DNA from 3 places in the Kitasatospora cystarginea genome. Region 3 is predicted to be linked to each of the others. Evidence: riboswitches for the same ligand, from Rfam matches in the RefSeq annotation. Region 3 holds a riboswitch; each other region holds the start of a gene.
The links. Region 3 has a riboswitch for magnesium ahead of ABD369_RS28385 (hypothetical protein). Riboswitches for the same ligand answer to the same signal wherever they lie in the genome.
Positions count from the first base shown of each region.

Region 1 (6,300 bases), on a different contig from region 3:
GGGATTGAGGTCGCAGGCGCCCCGGAAGCCCCTCACGACGCCGGCGGGAGGCCGGCACCAGGAGCAAACCAGCCACCGAGCGCCGTTTGCGCGCCCCTGACGCCGTCCATACGGGCGTATCGAAAACATTGACGCAGCCTTGATGCGTGCTTCACACACCTGAGACCTGACCTTGGCCGGACCGTGCCGCAACGCGCTCCGGGAACGGCGAAGGCCCCGGGAGACGGCCCGTCCGCGCTGTTCGAGGCGGGGACGGACGGCCTCCCGGGGCCGGGTGGAATGACCGAGAGCGGAGCGAGGGCCTACCGCGGTGGCGGCCTGCTGACCGAACCTACTGATCGGGCCTACTGATTGGGACGGCGGCCGTGGTTCGCCCTCTTCTTCTTACGGGCCTTCTGCTTCCGGGCGCGCTTGGACATGCCAGTTCCCCTTCCGGCGTTCTGCAACGGGAGATGGCGAACGCGCGACGGCATTCCGCGATGATGGAGGCTTCCTGACGCGCCGTCAGGCATGGCGGACTCTCAGACGCCGCTCACCAACCGGTCGGCGAGCCCGGACAGCCGGCGACGGGAGCGTTCCTCGTGCGCGGCCAGGGCGGTCGGTGCGACGCCACCGCCCTCGTGGTACTCACCGTCCACCAACTCTACCTCCGGCAGGCAGAGTCGGACCACCGCGGCCGTGCCCTCCGCCGGCGGGTGCGCCCACCCGCCCGTACAGGGGCGGCAGGGCGGTGGCGCACAGCCCCGGGTCGAGGCCGATCACCGTGATCCACTGCCCTCGGGGACCATGTCGCCCCGCGCGTACGGCGGTGCGCAGGGTGACTGAACCAGGGCGGGCCCCGGCCACAGCACCGGGAGCCCGCCCACGGCGCGACCGGAGCGGACTTCGCGGGGAGGAAGCGCTACCGGACCGCGGCGAAGACCGCGACTGCAGCCTCCGCCCGCGGATGCGGCGGGCGGTCGTGGTGGCGCGTCGAGCAGGTCATACCCGCATTCAAGTCGACCTCGGATCGTCCGGGCAAGGACGGTTCGCCCCCTCTGACGCATCCCTGACGGCTCCTTGACGCCCCTTCAGCCCCTGTTGCGCCCGGTTGCGCGGGGACGCCCGCGACCGGTGGCAGGCCTGTCACGCCCTGTGTGCCGTGGCCCGGTGGGCGGCGGTGTCGGCGAGGAGGTGGGCCAGATCGGCGGGGAGGTCGAGGTGGTGGGCGATCCAGGCGGCATCGTGGCCGTGGCTGGCCAGCACCCAGGCTGTCTGCAGCCGGTTCTGCCCGGGATCGGCCGAGGCCGGGAGCAGGCGGGCGACCTCCTCGGACGGGTAGCCCTCCAGAGCGTCCTCGCCGTACCACTGGCCACCCGGCGGCGGGACGGGCCAGGTGGGGCGGCCGGCCCTTCGGGCGGCCGAGCGCCGGCCGCGCAGCACCGCCGCGACCAGCACGAACGCGATGACCCAGGCCCCGAGCAGCAGGGTGCCGATCAGCGGCCGGGCGTGGCTCGGGACCAGACCGAGCACGATCACCTCGACCAGCAGCAGGGCGAGTGCGCACAGCACCGCCGCCCCCTCCCGTGTACGGGGGTGGAGGTACCGGATGTGCGGGCGGTTGCCTCGGGGCGGCGTGGCCCGGGAGCTGATGAGCGGCCTCATGGGAGTGCCTCCGCATTCAAGTCTCGCACCGGTCCCCGGTCCCCGGTCCCCGGTCACCAGCGGTACGGGCCGGAACCGCCGCCCGGGACCGGCGACCCCGGCGAGGGGATCGGGCGAGGGGGTTCAGGCGAGGGCTTCCTCGTCCGCGCCGGCGCTGCCGCCCTCCAGGTGCCAGTGCAGGTCGCGCACGGCGGGTTCGAGCGAGAGCCGGGAGACGACCTGTTCCAGGGCGGAGGTGACGTCGCCCGTGACCGCCACGGTCGCCCGTACCGCGGTGACCTCGCCGTGCTCGCGGTGGGCACGCAGCGCGATCGGCGCCAGCCCCGAGGCCGCGAAGGCCTGTAGCAGCAGCGCGCGGATCTGCGTCTCCGCCTTCCGCTCGCACTCCCGACGGTGGCGGTCCGGAGCGCCTGGTCGACCACCAGCGGGGAGTGCGCGGGCTGCCCGTGGGCGGCGGGCGGCGCGGGTTGGTGGCGTGTGGTGTGGTGGTCCGAGAAGATGACGTTCAGCCGTGGGTAGCGCACGACCATGTCGGCCTCCTTGGCGGTACGAGTACGGGTTCGGATCGAAGCTCGGCCCCGGGGCGGTCGGCGGACGGCTCAGCCGGCCGGACGCCGGGTGGCCTCCAGGCGCGGCCGGCCGTCACCGCCGGGGTCAGCGGGAGAGGGCCACCTCGATGAGCTTCACGACGACCAGGATCATCGCGACCAGCAGGTAGGTGCGCAGCGCGCCCATGCCGATCTTGTACGCGGTGGAGACCTTCGGCTTGGCCAGGGTCTCCAGCGGGGGCATCCGCCAGTTCTCGCGCCCGGTGCGGTCGATCTCATCCTCCTTGGTGGCGGTGCGCCGGCGGGTGAAGGAGTACCCGGCGGCCAGCACCCCGAGGACACCGCAGCCGGCCATGATGTCGAGGATCGCCCCGGAGCTGATGTCCGGCCACAGGACGGAGGCGGTCAGGATGACGGACAGGGTGACCAGGACGCCGATCACGGCGGAGGTGAAGGCGTTGGTCCTGGGACCGTTCACCCAGGGGCCCAGGGCCTCCTTGTCGTTGCACAGCAGCAGCAGGAAGACCGAGGCGGAGGGCAGCAGCACACCGGCCAGGACCTGGACGCCCTGGGTGAGCAGGCCCAGCGTGCCGTCGCTCGCGACCAGGACGATGACGGCGGCGGCCGCGACCAGACCCGCGTAGACGGCGTAGAAGCCCTTGGCGCCGCCGACCCCGCGGTGCAGCGAGTGCTTGATGCCGAAGACGTCGCCGATGGCGTAGGCCGTGGAGAGGGAGACCGCGAAGGCGCCGATGATCGAGGCGTCCAGCAGGGCGATCGCGAACAGCACGGCGACCAGCTTGCCCGCGTGCTCCTCCAGTCCCTTGGCCACGCCCGCCGCGTCGGTGAACTGGCCGGCGCCGTCGGTGCCGGCGAACGCGGCGGCGGTGAAGCCCATCATCGCCGCGGCGCCGACGACCACGATGACGATGCCGATCCACAGGTCGACCTTCTCGTACTTCATGAAGCGCGGGGTGATCCGCTTGTCGATGACGTACGACTGCTGGAAGAAGAGCTGCCAGGGGGCGACCGTGGTGCCGACGATACTGATGATCAGCAGCATCACGGTGGCCAACTCGCCACCGCCGCCCGGCATGCCGGGGACGAAGAAGTCGTGCGCCATCTGCGAGGTCTTCGGGTGGACCATGAAGTAGATCGGCACCAGCAGCAGCGAGCCGACGCACAGCGCGACCGCGATCCGCTCGAAGCGGCGGAACGACCCGGTGAAGGCGGAGGCGATGATGACCGCGGCGGCCAGGACCACCGAGGCGACCTTCGGCAGGCCGAGGTAGCCCGCCGCCAGCGTGACCCCGATGAACTCCGTCACCAACGTCAGCGCGTTGAGCAGGAAAAGATCGATCACGCTGAACGCGCCCCAGAACCTGCCGAAGCGCTCGAGGATGAGGCGGGCATGGCCGACACCGGTGACCGCACCCAGCCTGAGCACCATCTCCTGGTTGACGTAGAGCACGGGAACCAGCAGCAGCAGGGTCCACAGCAGGTGGGTGCCGTAGTTCTGGCCGGCGCTGCCGTAGGTGGAGAACGCGCCGGCGTCGTTGTCGCCGACCATCACGATCAGGCCGGGGCCGACGATCGCCAGCAGCGTCTTGAGCTTGGCGGAGAGGCCCTGCCGCGGCGCGGTGTCGCTGAGGCTGATGGTGCCCAGGGCGCCCTGGATGTCGCCGATGTGGGCGTCGTCGAGGACCGCGGCGCGCGGCGCCGGGATCGTCGGTGGGGTCATGGTGGTGTCGGTCATGGCGAACCTCCCTTGCCCCCCGGTTCAGGGGGAGAGTTCGGGCGGCGCGCAGCAGCAATCCCCGCCACCAGGGCATACCGCGGCAGCCCATGGCGAAATAACGCCATGAGGTCATAAGGAAATGAGGGCATGGCGCCGCACTGAGCCGACGGTATGTCAGAAATTCTCGTGGAGGGGGTTGTTACCGCGTGCCGATGGAGAACGAGGACATGCGGTTATGGGCCCGTTTATGGCCCGGACTACTGCAACTCGAATCCATGTCTCTCGCCTCCTTCCGGCCGGGACGCAGCGGTGCGTCGTATCGACACGGCAAGGAGCGGACCAGCCTCAGCGGCCGGCTCACCCCAACTCGTCAGAGCTTTGGCACTCCACGGCGTGATCCGGCCCGCAGGTCGGAAGCCACTTGGGATCAACCCTTAGGTCGGGAGGATCTGTCCTGATCCGGAGCGTCTCTCGACGGTTGGGATCAGTGGCCTGTGTCCGTGAAGACGCCTCACCGAACGAGGTGCCTTTTCAAACCTCGTCAAGCGTAGACCCACCGGAAGGGCGCGCCGAACACATTTACCGAATTTTGACCGTTCCTCTCGGTCCGAACGGGAACCCCGGTGCCACCCCGCGCAACTCCGGTATCAATGAGCCGATTTACCGCCCGCTCCGAGATCGGGATTCGGCGCGCCGGCCCCTCGAACCGCCGTGCAGGGCGGCCTGCCAGAGCACCGCGGGTGTGAAGAGCCCGCTCGGCGGTGCGGTCAGCGAGAGGGCGTCGATGAAGGCGCCCTGTGCGGCCCGGTGGCTCAGGGCGGCACTCAACACCCGGTCCATATAGGCGTGCTGGAGCTTCAGCAGCGGATTCCTGCGGCCGCCGACGGTGGTTTCGTAGCGCAGGTCCTCCGAGGAGGCCATCTGCCAGGCCGCCCCCGCCTCGCGGGACACCGCGCGCTGGATCCTCCGGGAGTCCACCGGGAGTGCGACACCTGTTCTTCCTGCCGCGCCCGGCCCGCGTGCCGGACGGGCGCCGGCCGGGAGCAGTTCGCGCAGCACCAGCGCGGACCGGGCCGCCACGGACATGCCCTGCCCGTAGATCGGATTGAAGGTGCAGGCCGCGTCACCGACCACGAGCAGCCCCTCGGGGAGGTCGGCCAGGCGCTCGTAGTGCCGCCGCCGGCTGGGCGGCGGACGGAAGCCGTGGATCGGGGCTACCGGCTCCAGTCCCCGGACCACCTCGTAGAACTCCGGGACGCTCAACTCCCGTGCGAAGGAGAGGAATCCATCGGGATCGGTGGGCGGGGTGAAGCCGCGCATCCCGCCGACCGTCACCATCCAGCGATCACCCTCCACCGGGACCAGGATCCCGAACCGGGGATTGCGGCCGGGCCTGGGCTGCAGGTACATCGCACGGCCGCCGGCCAGGTCCGCCCCGGCCCGGCGGAACAGCCCGGTGCAGTAGCCGACACCGCCGTCCACCACGCTCTCCTCCGGTGCGCCGAGCCCGAGTTCGGTCAGCCAGTGCGGGGCCCGGGAGGTCCGGCCGGTGGCGTCGACCACCACCTCAGCGGGCAGCACCGACTCGGTGCGGTCGCGGGTTCCGCGCTCACGGCAGCGGATTCCGGCGATCCGCGTTCCGGCGACGGCGAGTCCGACCGCCTCGACGCCATCCCGCGCCTCGACGCCCGGGTGGAGGAGGACCTGGTGACGCAGCGCCCAGTCGATCAACGGGCGGGTGAAGCTCACGATGGTGTGCCGGGGCGAGAAGGAGTCCAGCCAGCCGGCCGGCGTGAGCCAGCGGATGTCGGTGGCCAGGCCGAAGCGCTGCGCGCCCTCACCGGTGAGCAGCTCGGTCGTGCCCGGCAGCAGCCGCTCGATGGCGTACAGGCCGGCCGGCATCAGCAGGTGCGCCTGCCGGGCCTGCGGGACTCCCCCGGCGAACTCGGCCTTGCCCGGCCGACGGTCGCGCTCCACCACGGTCACCCGCCAGCCCGCCTCGGCGAGGACCCAGGCGTGCAGCAGTCCGGCCAGGCTGCCTCCCAGCACAGCGGCTCTGCCAACCGGTAGCGGCATCTCGATTCCCCCTTCGGCCGGCGGAGCTCACGGCGTCGAGCCCCACGCTGTTCAGCGGGTGGTGCGGTGCGGATCGCGCGGCGCGAGCGGTGCAAGCGGCGCCCGCGCACGGCGGGGTGGTGCAGTGCGCGGCGGCGCGGCTCGGCGTGCGGTGGTACTGGACGGCGGACGTACGGCGTGAGTGGGCGCGCAGCGCACGCGGGGAGCGTACGAGCACGAACCGGATGCATTCTGCCCACCCGGGCCGGGCCGCTAACCACCCCCTCGCACTGAAATGACGGTACATCGACAAAT
Region 1 is NZ_BAAATR010000009.1:11,560-17,859, forward strand. It holds gene ABD369_RS41105 (50S ribosomal protein bL37) at 345-512, opposite strand; gene ABD369_RS12405 (hypothetical protein) at 1,126-1,644, opposite strand; gene ABD369_RS12410 (hypothetical protein) at 1,768-2,247, opposite strand; gene ABD369_RS12415 (NRAMP family divalent metal transporter) at 2,299-3,948, opposite strand; M-box (ykoK) riboswitch at 4,285-4,460, opposite strand; gene ABD369_RS12420 (NAD(P)/FAD-dependent oxidoreductase) at 4,591-6,006, opposite strand.
Region 1: linked by a shared signal. The riboswitch ahead of ABD369_RS12415 (NRAMP family divalent metal transporter) and the one ahead of ABD369_RS28385 (hypothetical protein) in region 3 are both predicted to bind magnesium.

Region 2 (6,300 bases), on a different contig from region 3:
CCGCGCTGGTCGAGGTTGAGGAGGAACTCCTGGAGGTAGGCCACCGTCGCGGCCTTGACCTCGCGGAAGGTCGCCAGGTCCGCGCCCTCGGCGCGCAGCAGGCGTTGCAGCTCGCCGTTGAACGCCTTGGTGTTCGCCAGCAGCGCCTCCAGGTGGCCCTCCAGTTCCTGCAGGGTGGTGAAGATCCGCCGGTCCGACGACGCCGGGTCGCCGAGCAGCACGTACAGCTCGTCGAGCCGATCGGTGACGGCCTCCAGCACGGCGGTCTGGAGCGCGCCCGTCGCGGCGAGCACGGACAGGGCGTGCTCCACCCCTGCGAGTGCGGCCTCGCCGCGCCGGGTCAGCGAGTACTGGAGGTTCCGGCGCTCGTACTCCTCGGCCGTGCGGTAGTTCTCCGCGTGGTTCTGGACGACGTCGAGCAGCTCCCAGGCGCGCAGCTGGCGCAGGGCGTCCTGCAGGTCGTCGTCGTGGATGGCGTCGAGCCAGCCCACCGACCGCAGGCGGGTGCGGACCTCGTCCAGCCCGAGTGCCGTCTCCAGCCGTTCGTTGGCCGCACCGAACGCCTGCAGGATCGCGCCGTAGAGCTCGGCCCTGTCCCCCGTCGTGAACCGGAACATCTCCGGCGGCACCCTGCGCAACGGCTCCCCTCCTCCCCGCCGGTCACCCCGTTTCCGGCTGGCACCACAGTACGCGGACGCACCGACAGCGCCAGCCGGGTTCTCCATGCCCGCGGCGGCCGGGGTGGGACCGCTCCCCATCACCCCAGCATCCACGGCCCGAGTATCTCAGTCCGCCCACCCTGAACAGCCACATGGGATTCCCGACCCACAACCGCCATCAGCGAGACGTACCACTCCGGTCGCTGACATCATCACCACGGGGCTTCCCACCGCCGAGTGGGAGCGGATCACCGAGGACCAGGTCGCGCGGCTGGTCCGTTTCGTGTTTGCGCGGATCCTCGACGTGGCCTCGTTCCACCGCCCGGCAACTCGGGCGCGATCTTGACCATCCTTCTTCCGTGCGCACCCTGCACTTCGCCCGCCGCCACGTCACCGCCCAGGCGGCGCTTCCCCCCTCCCGAATCGCCCGGGCCCGAACCCAGAGCCTGCGCGAGACCGCTGAACTACTCTTGCCCGTACGACGGTTGCGCGCCAACCCGCGCGTCATCGGACGCGGGATGTCCCACGGGTCCCCCGAACGCACCCGGCCCAGGGGTCAAGGTCCGGTCAAGGATTGGGCTGCGGGGCTGGTGGGCGCCTATCCTTATGGAGGTTTTAACAGGCACCTCGTTCGGTGAGGCGTCTTCACGGACACAGACCACTGATCCCATCGGTCGAGAGACACTCCGGATCAGGGCAGGTCTGTGCCCGGCTCAAGGGTTGCCCCCAAGTGGCTTCTCCGCATCTCGCGGGGACACGCCGTTAAGTGCCGGAACTCTGAAGAGTCGGGGTGCGCCGGGTACTTGTACCGGCTTCTCCTTGACGCGCCGCCGTGACGTCGGGTCGCGGCCGGGAACGGAAGGAGGCGAGATGGACAGTAGTCCGGGCCATAGTAGGCCCCTTCCCATGTCGTCCTCGTCATTCTTCCGCGGCCCAAAGCGGTCCCCCCTCCCCTGATCCGTCCCGTTCACGACGGCATCTCCGCCCGGTTCACGTCCGGGTGGGATGTGCCGCCGTGCGTGCGGCGCCGTTACGGCGGCCAGGAGGCGGCGGTGCACCCTTGGGCCTCCTGATGCCTCGTCACACCGAGGCAAGGGGGTGTTCATCGTGGCTGCCACCACTCTGTTCATGTCCGCTACGGCCCGTCTGCGCGGTCGCACGGTCGACGCCGAGCGCCGCTCCACCGCCTCACGAGCCGTCCGCACGTCGCTGGTGTCCCTGGCCGGGCTGATCGGCGGTCCGGTCGCCAACCAGGCCGGCCAGGAGGTGGGGCGCATCGTCGACGTGGTCGCCCGCCTCTACGGACCCGAGCCCTATCCGCCGGTCACCGGCCTGATCATCCGCATCGGGCGGCGACGCGCCTTCATCGCCGCCGACGCGATCGACAGGGTCCTCTCCGGGCAGGCGCGACTGCGCACCGCCCGCGTGGACCTGCGTGACTTCACCCGCCGCCCCGGCGAGGTGCTGCTCGCCCGAGACGTGATGGACCATCAGCTCGTCGACATCGACGGCATCCAGGTCACCCGCGCCGCCGATCTGTACCTGGCGCCGCTGGCCGACCGCACCGTCCTGGTCGGGGTGGACGTCTCCCTCTCCACCCTGCTGCGCCGCATCGGCCCCCGCCGCTGGCAGATCCGCCCCACCCCGGAACGCGTCCTGGACTGGCAGTCCGTCGCCCCGTTCGGCGAGCAGGCCATGCACGGGCCCGCCGAGGTGCGGCTGCGCGCGTCGCGTTCCGCGCTGCACCGCATGCGTCCGGCCGACCTCGCCGACATCCTCGAGGACCTCGGCCGACACGAACGGCAGCAGCTGCTGGACTGGCTGGAGCCGGAGCATGCCGCGGACGCGCTGGAGGAGATGGAACCGGCCGAGCTGGAGAACCTGCTCCGCGAAGCGCCGCCCGAGCACGCCGCCCGGCTGGTGGACGAGATGGAGCCGGACGAGGCCGCGGACGCCCTGCGCGACCTGCTCCCCGGCGAGCGCGAGACCCTGTTGGCACGCATGCCCGCCCCCGAGGCTGCCGAGCTGCGCACCCTGCTCACCCACCGCGAGGGCACCGCCGGCGGCGCGATGACCACCCTGCTGGTCACCGCCCGTCCCTCGCAGACGATCGCCGATGTGCGCGCGGAACTGGCCGCGCAGGCCGAGCACCGCACCGAGGTCGACGCAGTCGCCGTGCTGGACGACGATGACCGCCTGATCGGCGACATCCCGCTGTTCGACCTGGCGGTGGCCGAGGACACCGCGGTGGTCGCGGACCTGGTGGCCTGGCTCGCCCAGTTCGGCCCGCCGGTCACCGTGCGGCCCGACACCCGCCTGGCCGAGGCCGCCGACCACCTTGTCGCCGCCCGCGCCACCTCCCTGCTCGTCGTCGACCAGGACGCGCACCCACTTGGCCGGATCCTGGCCGACGACATCCTCGACGCCCTGCTGCCCGAGCGCGGGCGCCTGCACTTCCGGAGGCTTCTCAAGTGACCCGCGACCTCGACACCGTCACCGCGGCAGCCACCGCGCCGCCCGCCGTCGCAGCGCCTTCCCGCCGCAGAGGGCTGCGCCGTCTGGCCGCCGTCGCGATGGTCGCCGGCCCCGGCCTGGTGGCCGCGAACGCCGGGAACGACGCCGCCGGCATCGCCACCTACGCCTCGGCCGGCTCCCAGTTCACCTACGGGACGCTGTTCTTCATGGTGCTGGTCACCGTCGCCCTGGTGATGGTGCAGGAGATGGCGGTCCGGCTCGGCGCCCACACCGGCAAGGGTCTGGGCGCGCTGATCCGCGAGCAGTTCAGCCTCCGTCTGACCGCGCTCGCCGTCTTCTGCCTGCTGCTGGCCAACACCGGCCTGGTCGTCAGCGAGTTCGCCGGGATCGGCGCGGCGTTCGAGCTCCTCGGCGTTCCCAAGTGGGCGGTCATCCCGCCCTCCGCCGTCCTGTTGTGGTCGCTGGTGCTGTTCGGCTCGTACAAGTGGGCCGAGCGCATCTTCCTGGTCATGTCGCTGGCCTTCTTCGCCTACCCGGTCGCCATGGTCCTCGGTCACCCGAACTGGGGGCAGGTCGGCGAGCACCTCGTCGTGCCGCACATCGAGCCCAGCAAGGACTTCATCCTGCTGGCCGTCGCCCTGATCGGCACCACCGTCAGCCCCTACATGCAGTTCTACGCCGCCGCCGGTGTCGTCGACCGCGGAGCCAAGCCCGCCGACTACAAGCTGATCCGGGCCGACGCCGTCCTCGGCGCGGTGTTCGCCTGCCTGATCAGCCTGACCATCATCATCGCCACCGCTGCCGCGATCGGCGGCACCGGCCCCCTGGAGTCCGCCGCCCAGGCCGCTGAAGCCCTCAAGCCGGTCGCCGGGCCGAGCGCCGAGCTGCTGTTCGCGTTCGGACTGATCGGCGCCTCCGCGCTGGCCGGCGCCGTCGTTCCGCTCTCCGCCAGCTACGCCGTCGGCGAGGCCGCCGGCGTCGAACGCTCCGTCTCCCGCCGCTTCCGCGACGCCCCCCTGTTCCTCGGGCTGTTCACCGCCCAGATCGCCCTCGGCGCGATCGTCGCTCTCACCCCCGTCGATGTGATCCAGCTGCTGATCGGCACCCAGGTCCTGCAGGGCCTGATCAGCCCGGTCGTGCTCGTCTACCTCCTGGTCCTCACCAACCGCCGCTCCGTCCTGGGCGAGGCGGCCAACAGCCCCAGGTACCGCACCGCGGCCACCACCGTGGTCATCGGCGTGGCCGCCATGTCCACCATCCTGCTCGTCCAGACCGTCCTCGGCTGGTTCGGAGTCGGCTGAGCATCGTCCCGCCGGCACAGACCGCCTGGTGACCGAGCCCTACTGGTTCCAGCTGACGCGTCCCGGTTCACCTCCCGGCGACGGGGCCCCGACCACGGCCGATAGCATCGCGCACATGCTGGCGCTGCTCCACACATCGTCCGTCCACGTCCCGGTCTTCGACGCGCTTCGCGACCGCGACCACCCCGGCTTGCCCTTGCGGCACATCGTGTCCGAGGAGTTGCTGACGAGGGCCCGGACCGACGGGCCCGACGCCGTTGCGGGGGACATCGACAAAGCGCTCGCCTCCACGGTCGCCGACGGGGCCGCTGCGGTGTTGTGCACCTGCTCGACGATCGGCGGCGTCGCGGAAACCCGTGCCGCGGCGTTGGGAGTGCCCGTGTTGCGCGTCGACCGTCCGATGGCGGCAGCCGCCGTCGCCGTTGCACCCGGCGGGGACCGGACCACCACACACATCGTCGTGATCGCCGCAGTGGCCGACACCGTGGTCCCGACAGTCGCCCTCATCGATGAGGAGGCCGCTCGATCCGACCGGTCGGTCACAATGACGGCCGTCGTGGTCGACGGCGCTTGGGACCAGTTCGAACGAGGTGACCAGGCCGGCTATCTGACCGCGATCGCTGCCGCCGTCGAGGCCGTGGACGGCGCGGACGTCATCGTCCTCGCCCAGGCATCCATGGCAGGGGCCGCGAATCGGACCACGACCGCCGTACCGGTCCTGTCCAGCCCCGCTCCGGGACTCCGCGCCGCCGCTGCCGCCGCGTCATGTCCTGCCAGCAGAACCGAGTAGTCGACCGGCATGCGTGCGCGCTTCGGTTCCGCCACCCTGCCCACCGACTGGAACGCTCACTGCCCGGAGGCCGTGACGGCGGCGGCGAACAGGGCTGGAGGTTCGCCGACGAGATCGACCCGGCGGCACACTCCACGAGTACCGACCTGCCGCTGCCGCCCGGACTTCGCGGATGAATGAATCGGCACCCGCAGTGTCAGCGGCACCGACGACGCCCCTCCGCACCACCACGCCGACTCCCGGACCCGCACGCTGCGCGCGCACCAGCTGCCGAAAGCGGCTCCGCCAGTGGCTCCCCACGCCCCTGGGCAGCGCCTCAGCTCCAGTCGAAGGTCAACACTGCGAGCCGCTCGACGGGCTCGAAGAACAACAGGATTGAATCAGCGCCCGTTCCGCGGTAGTGCCAGCCCGGCACCGACGCCACGAAGCGGAACGGGTTCCCGGACGGACTGACCGGCCATGCGCTGTCGTCGTCGTACTCGATGTGGAACAGCTCGGGCCGGACCCAGTTCCCGTGAGGGTCCGCATCGCCGCCGAGTTGCTCCAACAGTGCCATGGCGTTGGGCCCAACGGACCGCAGGGACCCGTTGTCATGACGCATGAGCAGGACGCCCTCACGACGGAAGGCGTCCCGGTGCGCCAGGTAGCTGCGTCCCTCGGACTCGCAGTGCCCGTCGAGTTCCGCACGGAACCCGGGCCAGGGGTCGGGCAGCTCCTCGCGGGTCGTCGCTTGCACGAAGTAGCGCCGGTCGCCGAGCAGGCGGTAGCGGTCGTCCTCGATCGAGAACCCGAGCCAGTTGGTCTTCTGCAGGGGCGAGTGGAAGGCCTCGGTGTGGTCGCCGAGGTAGCCGCTCGCCGGTTCCAGCGGGCTGACCAGGTGGATCCAGCCGTGCCAGGCCGGGTCCACCCCGGCGAGATCGATCGAGATCAACGGGTGCAAGTGCTCTGCCAGTTCGACCTGGTCGGCGACGAACACGTCCGCGGGCTCAGGGTAGACCCGCAACTCGGTCCCGGCCGTCATGACATCTTCCCGCATTCGGAAACCTCCATCGCTCTCCCCTGGCGATCGGCCAGG
Region 2 is NZ_BAAATR010000033.1:21,879-28,178, forward strand. It holds gene ABD369_RS29030 (TIGR02677 family protein) at 1-638, opposite strand, end outside; M-box (ykoK) riboswitch at 1,279-1,456, shown strand; gene ABD369_RS29035 (magnesium transporter MgtE N-terminal domain-containing protein) at 1,767-3,134, shown strand; gene ABD369_RS29040 (NRAMP family divalent metal transporter) at 3,131-4,435, shown strand; gene ABD369_RS29045 (arylsulfatase) at 4,551-5,225, shown strand; gene ABD369_RS29050 (hypothetical protein) at 5,542-6,261, opposite strand.
Region 2: linked by a shared signal. The riboswitch ahead of ABD369_RS29035 (magnesium transporter MgtE N-terminal domain-containing protein) and the one ahead of ABD369_RS28385 (hypothetical protein) in region 3 are both predicted to bind magnesium.

Region 3 (6,300 bases):
GCAGCCCTCGATGCTCGGTGACCAGGCCTCGACGCACAGATCCGCCGTGTGCGGCACGGTCCGGTGGCCGCTACCGGGCCACTGCCGCCCGGCGGCTTCCCGACTGTCCATCATCGGCGACTCTCCGTCCGTCGCCCCTCGCGGCGCTCCCCTCGCCCCTTCCAGCCTGGTCCCGGCCGCGATGGCGGGCAAGCCCGCCGGATCGTTCGATCACGGCTCGGTACGCCGGCTCCGGCAGGCCGCCCGACCGTGCCCTGGTCACTGCTCTGACCTGGCGAAAGCTCCCGCCATTGTTCAGACAAGTTTTGCCTTATCAGGGTCGAACGCGCGTAGACGGGACCGAGAGCATGTCCTTCATGAAACTCAGGGGAATCCGGCAGAGCCGGACGAGCGCCCGCCGCCTGTACCGGGTGGCGGCGCTCTCGAGTGCGGGGGTACTGGCAGCCGCAGGGCTGATGGCGAGCAGCGGGGCGGACCAGGCCGCCGCGAGCGCTCACAGCTTCCACCCGCCGAAGATCAAGCACGTCTGGCTGTTCGTCCTGGAGAACAAGTCGTACGAAGCCTCGTTCACCGGACTCAACCAGAACAGCTATCTCTGGAAGACGCTGCCCCAGTACGGCGAGCTGCTGCGCCAGTACTACGGCACCGGGCACTACAGCCTGGACAACTACATCAGCCTGGCCAGCGGGCAGGCCCCGGCACCGGACACCCAGGCCGACTGCCCCCAGTACAAGAACGTCTCCCCGGGCACGCCCGCGGCCGACGGCCAGGTCCACGCGACCTCCGGCTGCGTGTACCCCCGCTCGGTCCAGACGCTGTTCAACCAGCTCGACCAGAAGCAGGTCGGCTGGAAGGCGTACATGCAGGACATGGGCAACACACCGGGCCGCGAGAACCCGTACGGCTGCGGGATCCCGGGCGACCCGTCCGGCAACGGCGTTCCGGACCCGGGCGGCGCCACCGCGCAGGACCAGTACGTGGCGAAGCACAACCCGACCGCCTGGTTCCACTCGGTGATGGACAACCCGAAGGACTGCGCCAGGGTCGCTCCGCTGAACGGCCTGCCGGCCAGCGCGGGCCACCCGGCGGTCAGCGGTCTGGCCCAGGACCTCAAGAGCGAGAAGACGACACCCGCGTTCTCCTGGATCACACCGAACAACTGCTCCGACGCGCACGACTCCACCTGCAAGGGCGACAACGGATCCGGCGATCCGAACAACCACCAGGGCGGCCTGTACGCGTCCGACCTGTTCCTGCAGAAGTGGATCCCCCAGATCATGGCCTCCCCCGCCTTCCAGGACGGCGGCCTGATCGACATCACCTTCGACGAGGCGTTCCCCCCGTACAAGCTGTACGGCAACTCCACCGGTGACTACACCGGCAACAGCGATCCCAAGCTCAACACCCCCACCGACACCGCGCAGTCCGTGGTGGCATGCTGCAACGAACTGCCGGGCCCCAACACCAGCCAGCCCGGCGACCAGGCGTTCGGCCAGGACACCACTCCCGGCGGCGGCATCACCGGCTCGGTCCTGATATCCCGCTACATCAAGCCCGGAACCATCAGTGACCAGCCCTACAACCACTACTCCTGGCTGCGCAGCATGGAGGACCTGTTCCACATCACCCGGGGCGGCGCCGACGGCCACGGGCACCTGGGCTACGCCGGCACCCCCGGTCTGCGCCCCTTCGGCCCGGACGTCTACAACAACCCCAGCGGCCGGGCCATGCAGCCCGCCGCCCTGGGCAGCAACGGCGTCTACTCGGCCACCTCGGGCCAGCCGCAGGACCAACCCGCCGAGATCGCACCGGACTTCACCGGGGCGAGCGCAGCGCAGGACAGCCTGAAGCCGGGAGCCGGCAAGTGAGCAACCGCTCCACCGGCCGTGGCCGCGCCCTCATGGGGCGCGGCCACGGCCGCCGCCGTACCGTGAGCGTTCTGCTGGCGCTGGCCGCGCTCACCGGTGCGGCCGGCTGCTCGGAGAACCAGGACGACGCGAGCCGTCTCGGACAGGTGCCGATCCCCAGCGCGCCGGCCTCGCCGATCGTGCCCACCGCGTCCCAGGGGCACGCGCAGCTGGTCGCGATGGGCGACGCCGTGGCACTCGACCTGGGCACCGGCCAGGGCCGGATCACCGCCACCGGCCCCGATCTGGATCTGCCGGCCCCCTCACCGGGGAGCGCTCCGCCCGAGCGATCGAAGGGCACCATCACGGTCCGGCTGCACGCCACCGCCGGCAGTGTCGACCTCGATCCGGCCACCTTCGCCCTGACCGACGAGCTCGGCCACGCCGTGCCGTTCACCGCGGACCGACCGTCGGCAACCGCGAACCCGGCTCAGGACGCGGTCTTCACCCTTTCCGCGGTCTTCGACGCGGGCCACTCGACGTTGAGCTGGTCGTCCGCCGGAAAGCCGCTGGCGACCTGGGACTTCGAGGTCGAGCTCGACTAAGGACGCCGTCGGAATTCGTCCGGTGTCGACACGGTCAGGCAGCGGCCGGGCGCGGTTGGACGCACCCGGCCGACGCCCGTCCTCACTCGTCGGTCTCGCGGCTGATCGCGATCCGCCGGGACGGCTTCTCGATCGGGCCGATCGGCGCCTTCACGGTCAGCACGCCCTTGTCGTAGCTCGCGGTGATGCCCTGCTCCTGGACTCCCTCGGGCAACCGGACACTGCGGGTGAAGGAGCCGTAGCGGAACTCCGTGCGGTGCTTCTCCTTCTGCTCCTCACGGCGTTCGGCGTGGATCGTCAGCACTCCGTTCTCGACCGTGATCTCGATGTTCCTCTCCGGATCGATCCCCGGAAGCTCGGCCTTGACCACGTAGGACCCGCCCTCCTTGGTCTCCTCGACCCGGATGACGTGTTCGTCGGGCATCAGACGCAGCTCGGTGGGGAAGTCCTCGAACAGCTCCGGGAACGGAGGCCACCAGTGCGGACGCCTGTGGAGCAGTTCGCCTGCCATCTCGGCCCTCCTCACTCGTCGGGATTCCTCCTTCCATCCTGCTGCGCGGGTGTGCTCGCTGCGAGGCCCCCGCATTCGGCGGCAGCGGCGGTCACGGAGAGCATCGATCCACCAACATCGCTGGCGGATCGGACGCTTCAGGCAAGGAACACCGTGCGGCCCGCCGCGCCGGGCACCGGAGGGGAGGCCGCGCTGGGCGGCTCACATCTCGGGTTCCCCGTCCTCGACCCGGTACGTCCTGGTCCACGTCTCGCCGCAGCGGCAGTGGAACTGCTCCACCAGCTCGCCGTGCTCGTTCACCCCGACTCCGCCGCCGAGGCGCACATGCACGTGATCACTCATGGTCCACCGCTTCCTGCTTCGTATCGGAACAGATTCCTCCCATGGTCCATGAGCACGGGCCGACACGGAAGGCCGCCGGATACGGATCCCGCTCCGCGAGACCGGTGCCGGACCGTCCGCTACCGGGCCGGGCGCTGCCCGCCTGGCGCACCCCGTCGGCGGGCAGCGCGGACCGCCACCCGAACCCCGGCCGGGACGGCGGCGAGCGCGACCGCCCCGGCCAGCAGCAGGCCGAGGGCACCGAGCAGTATCGACCCCTCCGCCGTACGCGGGTGGAGTCTGGTCCTCGTCATCATCTGGAACTCCCCTCTTGCCTGGCCCTGGTGGGCGGGATCAGCTGTCCGAGTGCGGGCCCGGCGGCGACCGGTCGCCGCCGGGCCCCGGACCGGGCGGGCGGCCCGGCCGGTCGCTGGGCGGCGACGGCCCCCAGGACGGGGTGGTCGAGCGGGCTCGCGGCCAGCCGATCCACGACCTCGGACAGCACGGCGCGCAGGCCACGGCCGGCGGCGGCGTCATGGCGGGCGGCAGCGGAGGCCAGTGCGGCACGGTGGAGCACGGCGAAGACGGACACGTCAACTCACCTTCAGGAAGAGCACGGTGGGCATCCCGGAGATGCCTCGGCCCAGGAATCCGGCAGGCGGCGACCGCAGGCTGCCGAGCCCGCGGTCAACGTGTCGAGCAGACTGACGCGCCGTCAGGACATCTGGGCGGCTAGCGCACACCGAGGAAGGACGAGAACAGGCGGGGGCAACGGCAACTATGGCCGTGACTACCGCATTCCATGTCCCTCGCCTCCTCCCGGCCGGGCGCGGACCCGCGCCGTGTCGACAGGGCAAGGAGCGGACCGGCCTCGGCGGCCGGTTCACCCCGACTCGTCAGAGCTCTGGCACTTCACGGCGCGATCCGGCCCGCGGGCCGGAAGTCACTTGGGATCAACCCATGGGGCGGGAGGATCCGGCCCCGCCCGGGCGTCTCTCAACAGCTGGGATCGGTGGCCGTGTCCGTGAAGACGCCTCACCGAACGAGGTGCCTCTTCAAACGACGCAGAGCATAGTCCCTCCACCGAGCCAGGTCCGAACCCTTTGCCAGAACTTGACCGCCAACACCCTTGGCGGCACTCGCCCCACCTGCGTACGGGCACTCACCTGCGGCCGGCTCCGGGAGTGTCACTCGGGTGACACACCGTCAGCTGCGGTAGAACCGTGGCATGCACCGCTCCCCGACCGCCACCTCCCGGCCCCTCGAGACCTCGCCGGCCACCCGTCGCCCGTCGCTCCCGCCCGGTGCCCGCCGTTCGCGCCGGTCGGCCGCCCTGGTCGCCCTGGCCACCACCTGCGCAACGGCCTGCGCCACCGGCTTCGCCCCACCGGCGGGCGCCGCCGCCCCGGCGGACCAGCTCCTGCAGCGGCAGTTCGCCGCCGCGGCAGCGGAGTTCAAAGTGCCGCAGCGCCTGCTGCTGGCACTGGCCTACCAGCAGACCCGCTGGGAGTCGCACCGGGGGCAGCCGAGCACCACCGGCAACTACGGCCCGCTCGGGCTGACCCAGGTGGACGTGGCTGCCGTGAACGCCGCCGCCGAGCGCGCGCAAGCCGAGACACGGGGGCGCGGTGACGACCGCCCGCTGCCGCAGCGCTCCGCCACCCCTGCCGCTCGGCGACTCGTCGACTCCCCCGCGCTGCACACCCTGGACGCCGCCGCCGAGTTGATCCACCGCCCGGCCGGGCAGCTGCGGAGCGATCCCACGCAGAACCTCCGCGGCGGGGCGGCGCTCCTGGCCCGGTACCAGCGGGACGTCGGCGGACCTCACTCCGCCGACCCGGGTGCCTGGTACGGCGCGGTGGCCAGGTTCGGCGCGGGCAGTGCCACGGGGCCGGAGGGTACGGCGGCCGGCCGGGTGTTCGCGGACCGGGTGTACCGGACCGTACGCTCCGGCGCCTCCCGGGCCACCTCCGAGGGTGCGCGGGTGACGCTGCCGGCCGCCCCGGGGCTGGTGGTCACCCGGCCGCCGGGCCCGCCCGTGGCGAGGGCCGAGCGGCAGACGCCCGAGTGCCCGGAGAGCCTCGGGTGCGACTTCGTCCCCGCCGCGTACGCGCTGACCGACCCGAACGACCCGACCTCGTACGGGAATTACAACCCGGCCAACCGCCCCGATGACGGCCAGCAGATCCGCTGGATCGTCATCCACGACACCGAGAGCAACTACGCCGGGGCGCTCGCCGCCTTCCAGGACCCGCGCGAACAGGCCGCCGCGCACTACCTGGTGCGCGCCTCGGACGGGCAGGTCACCCAGTTGGTGCGCACCCGGGACATCGCCTGGCACTCCGGCAACAAGACCGTCAACATGCACAGCGTCGGGATCGAGCACGAGGGCTTCGCGCTTCCGGAGGACCGGCCGACCTGGTACTCGGAGCAGCTGTACCAGTCATCGGCCGAGCTGGTGCGCTATCTGGCCGCGCGCTTCGGCGTCCCGCTGGACCGACAGCACATCATCGGCCACGACGACGTGCCGGGACCGACCCAGGCCGACGTCGCCGGGATGCACTGGGACCCGGGGACGTTCTGGGACTGGGGCCACTACCTGGAGCTGCTGCGGGCACCGATCGGGCCCGGCACCGACGCCCCGCCGAAGGCCGGTGACACCGTCATCATCGCCCCGGCCTTCGACTCCTCCAACCAGCCCCCGGTCAGCGGGGTGCCGAACCGGCCGGAGAACTTCGTCTACCTGCGCACCCGACCGGCCGCCGACGCCCCGCTGATCAACGGCGGCACCACCAGGGCCGACGACTGGAGCGACAAGGCGGTGACCGGGACCGGTTACGTCGTCGCCGACCAGCAGGGCGACTGGACGGCGATCTGGTACGACGGGCAGAAGTGCTGGTTCTCCAATCCGAACGGACGCTCCGCCCGGACCGAACCGGCGGCCACCGACCAGGCGGAGCCCGACGCTACGGCCGGGCGGACGGTACTGACCCCGCGCCCCGGCCTCGCCTCGATC
Region 3 is NZ_BAAATR010000031.1:83,366-89,665, forward strand. It holds gene ABD369_RS28355 (archease) at 1-111, opposite strand, end outside; gene ABD369_RS28360 (alkaline phosphatase family protein) at 357-1,868, shown strand; gene ABD369_RS28365 (hypothetical protein) at 1,865-2,452, shown strand; gene ABD369_RS28370 (Hsp20/alpha crystallin family protein) at 2,535-2,963, opposite strand; gene ABD369_RS28375 (hypothetical protein) at 3,165-3,305, opposite strand; gene ABD369_RS28380 (hypothetical protein) at 3,425-3,598, opposite strand; gene ABD369_RS28385 (hypothetical protein) at 3,598-3,876, opposite strand; M-box (ykoK) riboswitch at 4,165-4,338, opposite strand; gene ABD369_RS28390 (N-acetylmuramoyl-L-alanine amidase) at 4,513-6,300, shown strand, end outside.